DNA from 3 places in the Labrenzia sp. THAF35 genome. Region 3 is predicted to be linked to each of the others. Evidence: predicted binding sites of a transcription regulator. Region 3 holds the regulator's gene; each other region holds the start of a gene.

What was found. The regulator PhoB, encoded in region 3, activates phosphate uptake and scavenging genes when phosphate is short. The targets are predictions, from matches to a motif close to TGTCATNNANCTGTCAT.
Region 1: FIU93_RS08175 (alkaline phosphatase) is a predicted target of PhoB. The motif match lies at 1,176-1,192, and genes of this name have one in related genera.
Region 2: phnC (phosphonate ABC transporter ATP-binding protein) is a predicted target of PhoB. The motif match lies at 1,639-1,655, and genes of this name have one in related genera.

The regions. Positions count from the first base shown of each region.
Region 1 is NZ_CP045380.1:1,768,101-1,771,376, reverse strand. Features, by position in the region: gene folK (2-amino-4-hydroxy-6-hydroxymethyldihydropteridine diphosphokinase) at 1-133, opposite strand, end outside; gene folP (dihydropteroate synthase) at 130-966, opposite strand; gene FIU93_RS08175 (alkaline phosphatase) at 1,261-2,835, shown strand; gene FIU93_RS08170 (multidrug effflux MFS transporter) at 3,049-3,276, opposite strand, start outside.
Region 2 is NZ_CP045380.1:5,341,860-5,345,135, forward strand. Features, by position in the region: gene phnD (phosphonate ABC transporter substrate-binding protein) at 1-648, opposite strand, end outside; gene phnC (phosphonate ABC transporter ATP-binding protein) at 707-1,540, opposite strand; gene FIU93_RS24590 (DapH/DapD/GlmU-related protein) at 1,940-2,566, shown strand; gene FIU93_RS24595 (helix-turn-helix transcriptional regulator) at 2,655-3,224, shown strand; gene FIU93_RS24600 (HD domain-containing protein) at 3,214-3,276, shown strand, end outside.
Region 3 is NZ_CP045380.1:6,092,079-6,095,354, reverse strand. Features, by position in the region: gene pstB (phosphate ABC transporter ATP-binding protein PstB) at 1-591, shown strand, start outside; gene phoU (phosphate signaling complex protein PhoU) at 623-1,318, shown strand; gene phoB (phosphate regulon transcriptional regulator PhoB) at 1,399-2,100, shown strand; gene FIU93_RS28045 (GcrA family cell cycle regulator) at 2,427-2,963, opposite strand.

The sequences.
Region 1 (3,276 bases), 1.8 Mb from region 3:
CCAGCATGACGCCGGGCGTTTCCTCCAGCCGGCGGATCGCCTCATCCAGATTGGCCTTCGGGTCACCAAGGTTGGATCCGAGCCCGAGCGCACAGCGGGTCGGGGCGTCAGCCATCGCATTTTCGGCATTCATTCGACAGGGTTCCGTTCCAGGCGGGTTGCCTCGATCATACGCACGCAATCGGCATGTGGACTTACGTCATGCGCCCGCACAATCGCAGCCCCTTTCAGCATGGCCGTCATGTGAACGGCAACGGATCCGAACAGCCGGTCTTCCGTTTCCGCTTCCAGCACGTCACCGATCATGCGCTTGCGCGACGCACCCGCCAACAGCGGAAGGCCGTGTTTCTTCAGCGTTTCGAAACGGTTCAGAACGATGAAATTCTGGTTGATGGTCTTGCCGAAGCCAAAGCCCGGATCAAGGATCTGCTTTTCCCTGGCGATCCCTGCCTTTTCCGCCAGGTCCATCGAGATTTCGAAGAACTGGTCGATGTCCGAAAGAATGTCCAGTCCGGCATCGGCGGCAAGACGGTTATGCATCATAACTACATGCACGCCGGCCTCGGCAACAACCTCAGCCATGGCCGGGTCCTTTTGCAGACCCCACACATCATTGACGATGACCGCACCTGCCGCACACGCGCGGCGCGCGATCTCCGCCTTGTAGGTATCGATCGATACGGGCGTTCCCATGTCGATCACCTGATCGAGGATCGGATCGAGCCGCGACCATTCCAGGTCCAGCGGCACCGGTTCGGACCCCGGCCGCGTGCTTTCGCCGCCGACATCCAGAATATCGGCCCCTTCCAGAATCATTTCCTGTGCACGCCGCAAGGCGGCATCCGCATTGGCGTGGCGCCCGCCATCGGAAAAGGAATCCGGGGTCACGTTCAGGATCCCCATCACGTGGGGGCGTTGGTGTCCGGCGTCGAAACGCGGCGGCTCGTAGGCTGTCGGGGTCGGCATCATTGCGTCCTTTTGACGGTCAGGCACGTGTTTGGCCCGTCTGACACCGACGGTCAAGCGGCACCAATGCGACTTCGCCCTGCTTGACCCCGCTCCAAGGCTGTGGACGATCACGATTTGGAAGCAATTTGGAGGTTCAATCGTTCCGCGGCGGTTTTCCGGCAATCCGTACACGTCGTCATCAAAAATTCGGGAAACGGTCTTGGAACAGACATCCGTCTGTCACGGAGCTTCAGCACCTGATGTTTTTGCCAAGGGACTCGCCCCTGCGGTCCCCAGCCACGGAGCTTGAAAATGTCTTCAAACGTTTCTCGACGCAATTTTCTGAAATCATCGGTTGCTACCGGTCTGGTACTGGCCTCACCGCTGGCCATGCCGGGCCTGTCGCGTGCGGCCTCGCGCCCGCAGATCACGCACGGCCTTCAGTCCGGCGACGTTGATGCCAATTCCGGCATGATCTGGGCCCGCTCGGACCGCCCGGCGCAAATGCTGGTGGAAGTCGACACCACCGGCACGTTCGAAACGCCACGGCGCCTTGCCCCGATCAATGCGCTTCCCGACTCGGATTTTGCCGTCAAGCGACTGCTTGAGAACCTGCCGTCCGATCAGGATGTCTTCTATCGCGTCGCCTTTGCCGACCTGAACGACGTCAATGCCGTATCCGAGCCGATGACCGGCCGCTTCCGCACCGCCCCGGCGTCCCGCCGCAACATTCGTTTCGCCTGGTCGGGCGATACCGCCGGCCAGGGCTGGGGGATCGATACCGACCGTGGCGGCATGAAGACCTACGCCACCATGGCAAAACATCAGCCGGACTTCTTCATCCACTCCGGCGACACGATTTATGCCGATGGCCCGATGAAGGAAACCGTCGAGCTGAAGGACGGCACCGTTTGGAAGAACATCGTCACGGAAGAAAAATCCAAGGTTGCCGAAACGCTGGACGAATACCGCGGCCAGTGGAAATACAACCTCATGGACGAGAACCTCAAGGCGTTCAACGCGGAAGTCCCGACCTTCTTCCAGTGGGACGATCATGAAGTCGTCAACAACTGGTCGTCCTCCAAGGATCTCCTGTCCGACGACCGCTACAGCGAGAAGAACATCCACCTTCTGGCCGCTCGCGCCGGCCGGGCTTTCCACGAGCTGGCTCCCATCCGCTACACCCCGGCCGAGCCAGGCCGCGTCTACCGCAAGATCGCCTATGGTCCGCTGCTGGACGTATTCTTCCTGGACCTGCGCTCCTATCGCGGGCCGAACGGCGCCTCGATGGAAGACACCATGACACCGGCTTCGCGCATCCTCGGCGCCGAGCAGCTTGCCTGGCTGAAGCGTGAACTTCTGAATTCCAACGCCACCTGGAAGGTCATCGCCTGCGACATGCCGATCGGCCTGATCGTCTGGGACAACTGGAAAGACCAGGCCGGCGCCGAAGCGGTTGCCAACGGCGATCACGGCGCACCGAAAGGCCGAGAACTGGAATTTGCCGATCTGCTGCGCTTCATCAAGACGGCAGACATCGACAACATCGTCTGGCTGACCGCCGATGTGCACTACACCGCCGCGCATTACTACAATCCGGACAAGGCCCAGTTCCAGGACTTCAAGCCGTTCTGGGAATTCGTCTCCGGCCCGATCCATGCCGGCACCTTCGGCCCGAACGATCTCGACATGACCTTCGGCCCGGAGCTCAAGTACATCAAGGCCCCGACCGCCGAACAGGGTGCCAACCTGCCCCCGTCCATGGGGCTGCAGTTCTTCGGCCTGGTCGACATCGACGGCCAGAGCGAACAGCTCACCGTCCGCCTGATGGACCGTGACGACGTCGAACTGCACACCGTCACGCTGGACCCGGTTCGCAAGGCCTGATCAAAGTTTCCAGAAAAAAGAGCGGGCCGGGAAACCGGCCCGTTTGTTTTAAAAAAACCTACCTTCGTCATCCCGGACGCAGCGAAGCGGAGATCCGGGACCGGAGAGCCGAGGTGTTTCCGATGGAGACTTATCATTCGGCGCTGTGCCTCCCCGGTCCCGGCTCGCGCTGCGCTTGGCCGGGATGACGACGGAGAGGCGGACAATGTGCGCCTACTCCGCCGCCGCCGGCTGACGGATCTGGCTGCGCAGGATCAGGAACAGAATAATGCCGGCGATGGGCATACCCGGCAGAATGAAAGCGAGACCGAGGATCGGCTCTCCGAGTGCAGCGATCGCGAGGCTGGCGACGATGCCGCCGCCGAACTGCAGAAAGCCAAGCATGGAAGATGCCGAACCGGCGATATGCGGGAACGGTGCCATGGATTCGGTGAAGCTTGC
Region 2 (3,276 bases), 750 kb from region 3:
CAGAGCGCCGGAATTGTAGCCGTCTTCCCATTCGCCAAGACCGTCAGCCCAGGTCACGCCGCCTGCGATGTCGCCGTTGAATACGGCAACGATGGTCTGCTCGTGACCACCGGTGAAGACGACGTCGGAGAAATACTCACCCGGCTTCATGGAGTAGCCGAGTTTCGGGATTTCGATGGACGGGATCAGGTAACCGGACGTGGAGTTCGGGTCGCCGAAGCCGAAGGTCTTGCCCTTCATGTCTTCCAGGGAGTTGATCTCGCTGTCGACGCGGGCAAAACCGATGGAGTAGTAGCCGTAGCTGCCGTCGTTGTTGACCTTGACCAGAACCGGCTCAACGGCTTCCGGGTCGGTCAGGAAGACTTTTGCGTAGCCGGAAGCACCGAGCCAGGCCATGTCGAGGTTACCGCCGAGCAGGCCTTCGATAACGCCGTTGTAGTCTGCCGGAGCAAACAGCTTTGTCGGAACGCCGAGCAGTTCCTCGGTCTTTTCGCGCAGGCATTCGTTGGCACGCAGACGGTCGGAAGCATTTTCGCCGCCGAGCAGGCCGATACGGAATTCCGTGATTTCCGCTGCACCGGCAACAGAAGCGTTCAGAGCGATCATGCTGACGGCAGCAAGCGCAGCAACTTTAGCAACGAGTTTCATTTGGGACACTCCCCGAGAGTTCTCAATTTTGATGACGTTAAGCGGGTGCGCAGCCGGATCAGACCGCTGCTGCCGCCGGGGTCATCGCACCGGCGGATTCTCTGGAACCGGACTGGCCGGCATCGATGGCGGTGGATGTCGCCGCCTCGTTAAAGCTCTCATCGGCACCGTAGATTTCGCGTGCGACAGCCGTGGTCAGCGCTTGCGGCGCCCCGTCGAACACGAGGAAACCGTCGCGCATGCCAATCACCCGGTCGCAATAGGTCCGGGCAGTGTCGAGCGTATGCAGGTTGCAGATGACGATCTTGTTGTCGCGCTCGTGAATTTCACGAAGCGCATCCATGACGATCTTGGCATTCATCGGATCGAGCGAGGCAATCGGCTCGTCCGCCAGGATCATGTGCGGGTCCTGCATAAGAGCGCGGGCAATCGCGACACGCTGCTGCTGACCACCGGACAACTCCTCGGCCCGCTTGGTGGCTTCCTGGGCAATGCCCAGTCTGTCGAGCGCACCAAGCGCGGAATTGACGTCTTCCTGGCTGAAGATGTTGAAGAGGCTCTTCAAGGTGCCGTGACCGTTGAGGCGCCCCAACATGACGTTGGTGACAACATCCAGGCGCGGCACCAGGTTGAACTGCTGGAACACCATTGCGCAGTCGCGCTGCCAGCGGCGCATCATGCCGCCTTTCAGGCTGAGAATGTCCCGGCCATCGAACAGGATCTGTCCGGCGCTGGCGGGGGTCAGCCGGTTGATCATGCGCAGCAAGGTTGACTTGCCGGCACCGGACCGACCGATGATCCCGACCATCTGCGGTTTTTCGATATTAAAACTTACTTTGTTGACCGCGGTCCGAGACCCGAAGGTCTTGGTGACTTCCTGAAATTGAATCACGCGCCAGCCCTGTCCGTTGTGTTCGTCGTGCTGCGCGACAAGAGCCACCGGACCATTACAGAAAAATGACATTCCTTTGTCGGGGAGCCCAAAATTTTATGACAAATCAATGACATCCCTGCCTGAAGCATCGGCAGAACAACCATCTCCGTCGGGAATTCCGCAGCGCTCTCAGCGCTTTCCGAGCCCCCTCGGTGTCACACATGCCTGGCTGAAATTTACTCGGAAATCAGTGCTCAAATACAAGGCTTCTACCCGCCAAATGCCGTTTTCACCGCTGTGGATGCATGCAAAAAAAGTAACGGGAGTCACGTCAGTGTCATCAAAGCGTCACGACCGGTGCCAGCAACACGGCTACAAACCGTTTCCGCACTCCTTCCAACGCTATATGGAGCATCCATGTCCGCCCCGACCCAGAAGCCTTCCCTCACCGAAACCCCGAACATTCACCCGGAAGCCAGAGTGCTGAATTGTGATCTCGGCATCTGGACCGAGGTTGGCGCACGCACGGAAATGCGCGAAAGCAGCATGGGGGACTATTCCTATATCGTGCAGGAAGGCGATGTCGTCTGGTCGACCATCGGCAAGTTCTGTTCCATCGCCCGTCGCGTCCGCATCAATCCGGGAAACCACGCAACCTGGCGCGCCTCCCAGCACCACTTCACCTACCGCGCTGCTGCCTATGACCTTGGCGAAGACGACGCGGATTTCTTCCAGTGGCGCAAGGACGACTGGGTCACCATTGGCCATGATGTGTGGATCGGCCACAATGTCACGGTGCTTGCCGGCGTCTCGATCGGCACCGGAGCTATTGTTGCAGCCGGGGCAGTCGTTTCCAAGGATGTCGCCCCTTACACCGTTGTTGGCGGTGTGGCCGCCAGGGAAATCAAACGGCGCTTCACCGAACAGCAGGAACAGGCGCTGATCGATATCTCCTGGTGGGACTGGTCCCATGAAGAGCTGAAGCAACGGCTGCCCGATTTTCGCAAGTTGTCGATCGACGCGTTCATCGAGAAGTATCGCTGATCCCGCAGGTGGCGCGGACACCTGCTCAGGTGAGCCGTGCCTTCTTTTCCCGCTGCACAAAATTCCCGGGACGCGTTACACTTGCACCATGCAAACAGAAACCGCCGTTCTTGAAAGCAGTCTTGGACCGTCGCTGCGGCGCTGGCGCGTACTGAACCGGGTCAAGCAGGAAGCCCTAGCGCATGAACTCGGCGTCTCGCAGACGAGGATATCGCGCTGGGAGAGCGGCAAGTCGCAGCCGGACGACAGCGACAGGGCGAAGATCACCCGTCTGCTGAGGGCACGACCGGAGAGCGCCGCCGACAAGGCCCTGCTTGATCTTGTCTCCCGGTCCGCAGTTCCCGTGCATCTGGTCTGCGACCTCACACACAGGCTGCTGGCCATATCCGTACCGCGTGCCTGCGAATGGCGCGCACCGGTGAGCGAGTTTCTGAACCGGCCCCTGTGGCGTTTTGCGTCCGAAGGCATCCGGGCAACGGAGCACAGACTGACCGACTATGGCTGGTTCGAGCCGGATGCTCCGGACATTGTCTACCGAACGGAACACGTCGATTTCCCGGAAATGACCATCCCGGAGAGTATCATCCGGATTTCGCGCCTGCCGCTGTCAGACGGACGGTTTGCGCGGCTGGTCCGTGAAGAACAGGATGCCGCATAAATTATGCGGTAACTCGTCTGGCGCGGTGGCCCGCAATAATCTGGCCGCCATG
Region 3 (3,276 bases):
ATCGACATCTGCCGTGTGGAAGGGTCGATCAAGATCGACGGTGAAGACATCTACGATCCCAAGGTCGATCCCGTACAGCTGCGCGCCAAGGTCGGCATGGTTTTCCAGAAGCCGAACCCGTTTCCCAAGTCGATCTACGACAACATTGCGTACGGTCCGCGGATCCATGGTCTGGCCCGCAACAAGTCCGAGCTTGATGAAATCGTTGCCTCCAGCCTGCAGAAGGCCGGGCTTTGGGAAGAAGTCAAGAACCGTCTGGACGAGCCGGGCACCGGCATGTCGGGCGGTCAGCAGCAGCGTCTGTGCATTGCCCGTGCGATTGCCGTCAGCCCGGAAGTGATCCTGATGGACGAACCGTGCTCGGCGCTTGACCCCATCGCGACTGCGAAGGTGGAAGAGCTGATCGACGAACTGCGGGAAAACTTCACCATCGTGATCGTGACCCACTCGATGCAGCAGGCTGCCCGTGTGTCTCAGCGTACCGCGTTCTTCCATCTGGGTGTTCTGGTGGAGGAAGGTCTGACGGAGGACATCTTTACCAATCCGAAGGACAAGCGTACGCAGGACTATATTACGGGCCGCTTCGGCTAAGCATTTTTTAGGTTTCTGAAGGGGACACAGGATGTCTGAACATACAGTCTCGGCTTACGATGACGAACTGACGGCCATGGCCGGCAAGGTTGCCGAAATGGGTGGTATTGCCGAAAAGGCTTTCGCCGATGCGGTGTCCGCGCTGGTGTCGCAGGATCTGGAGCTTGCCAAGGCGACGATCAAGGGCGATGTCCGTCTGGACAGCCTTTACAACGAACTTGAAGTGAAGCTGATCGAGCTGATCGTCCGCCGCCAGCCGATGGGGCAGGACCTGCGTGAAATCACCGCCGCAACGCGCATTGCCAATGACCTGGAGCGTGTTGGCGATCTTGCCAAGAACGTTGCCAAGCGCGTCATCGCCATCGACAGCGACTTGCAGTCCAAGAAGCTCGCGATCGGTGTGGAGCACATGACGGAACTCGCTCTTTCGCAGCTCAAGCAGGTGCTGGATGCCTACGCCCGCAAGGATGCGGAAGCCGCCCGCCGGGTTCAGGAAGCCGACGCCGAGGTCGACGCGATCTACACGTCGATCTTCCGCGAACTCCTGACCTACATGATGGAAGACCCGCGGGTCATTACCCAGTGCGTCCATCTCTTGTTCTGCGCAAAGAACATCGAGCGCATCGGCGATCACGCGACGAATATCGCCGAGAACGTCTACTACATGGTCACTGGCGAGCGTTTGCCGGAAGACCGGGCAAAGGTCGACGAAACAGGCGCGGTCTGACCCGCCGGTAATCGTCGGATTTGCAGAAGATCTTAACGGCCGGCGCTTCGGCGCCGGTTGCGGTAATTGGAGCGAGATGTATGCCGAAGGTGCTCATCGTTGAAGACGAAGAACCGCTCAGCCTTCTATTGAGATACAATTTGGAAGCGGAAGGGTACTCGGTCGAGTCCTGTGTCCGGGGTGATGAGGCGGAAATCCGCCTGCGGGAAAGCCTGCCGGATCTGTTGCTGCTCGACTGGATGCTGCCGGGCCTGTCCGGAATTGAACTGTGCCGCCGCCTGCGGGCGCGCGAGGATACCGAGCGCCTGCCGGTCATCATGCTGACGGCACGCGGTGAGGAAGCAGAGCGCATCCGCGGTCTGTCGACCGGTGCCGACGACTACGTGGTCAAGCCCTTCTCGGTACCGGAATTGATGGCCCGCGTGCGCGCCATCCTGCGCCGGGCAAGCCCGGAAGTGGTGTCCAGCATGTTGCGGTCCGGCGATATCGAACTGGATCGTGAAACGCACCGCGTTCGCCGCAACACCAAGGAAATACACCTGGGGCCGACGGAATTCCGCCTGCTGGAATTCCTGATGACATCGCCTGGCCGTGTCTTCTCCCGCGAACAACTGCTGGATGGGGTCTGGGGTCACGATGTCTACGTGGACGAACGCACTGTCGATGTTCACGTCGGTCGCTTGCGCAAGGCTCTGAACAAGGGCAAGGCAAAGGATCCTATCCGTACCGTCCGTGGTGCCGGATACGCCTTCAATGACCAGTTCACCTCTGCCACTGCCTGAGGGCAACTTGCAGAATGGAATTAAGGAGCCCGCTTTCTAGCGGGCTTTTTGTTTCTCAGCGGTTATGTGCCTTTCGCGGAGCAAGGTTCTCTTCTGCGACAACCCCATCAGTTGTGTCGGTGTCGGGGCTGATCCTGCGGTCCCTGTCGTGGCGGAGTGGTCAAACAAGGTTTGTTTTGATGGAACGGAAACGGCATGGAGCGGTGCCAAGAACAAGCCGTGGGAGGTCACTGGTCGGGGTCGGGCATCTGGTCAATGGAAGGCCCAAACAAAAAAAAGCCCGCCAGATGGCGGGCTTTCTCATGAATTGGTTAGGTGCGAGGCTATCAGCCTGCCTGAGCCATCGTCTTGCGATCGCGGCGGCGGTCGGCGACCGGCTGATACGCGATCTTGCAGTGATGAGCGCAGTAGGGGACGCCGGCATCGGACTGGCGGCCGCAGAAGTAGAAGTCGTCGGTCGCCGGGTCGCCAATCGGCCATTTGCAGGTCCGCTCGGTCAGCGTCAGGATGGTAGCCCGCTGCGAGATCGGAACGAGCTCTGCAATCGGCTCTACGCGCGGCTTGGCAGCCACCACTGGTGCAGGCGAGATGTCTGCTTTCAGGGCCGTTGCGCCGATCGACTGCGGATGTGACGTCGTCGGTTTCTTCGGCGCTGCACCCGTTGCAGGAGCTGCGGTGCGCGGCCGGCGCGGCTTGGCGCTTGAAGAGGTGGACTTGGCGCGGCCGGACAGGCCAAGGCGGTGCACCTTGCCGATCACGGCGTTACGGGTAACACCACCCAGTTCGCCTGCGATCTGGCTTGCGCTCAAGCCGTCGCCCCAAAGCTTTTTGAGAAGCTCAACTCGTTCGTTTGTCCAACTCATTGCCGCACCCTTTAGTTTGACCGTCCTGCGGCCATTAACCCCGTGTTAAGCATGCGCAAGCACGCTTAATGCTGGCAGATCTAGTGCCTCTTGGTGATTTGCCTCACGAGATCTCGTGTCTGATTGCTGAGAGGTTACAATAACGTTAATTTGTCAGGCAACCACTCGACCCAAACCAGTTGGGGATGAAACGACTTTTCCCCAATTATGGCGAGGTCATTGAGAATTTTATGAAATCCGCCCTCCGCGGCACATGAAATGTCTTGTGCGCCATTTCCATTGACAGTGCATGGTACCGGCAGTGTATAAGAAA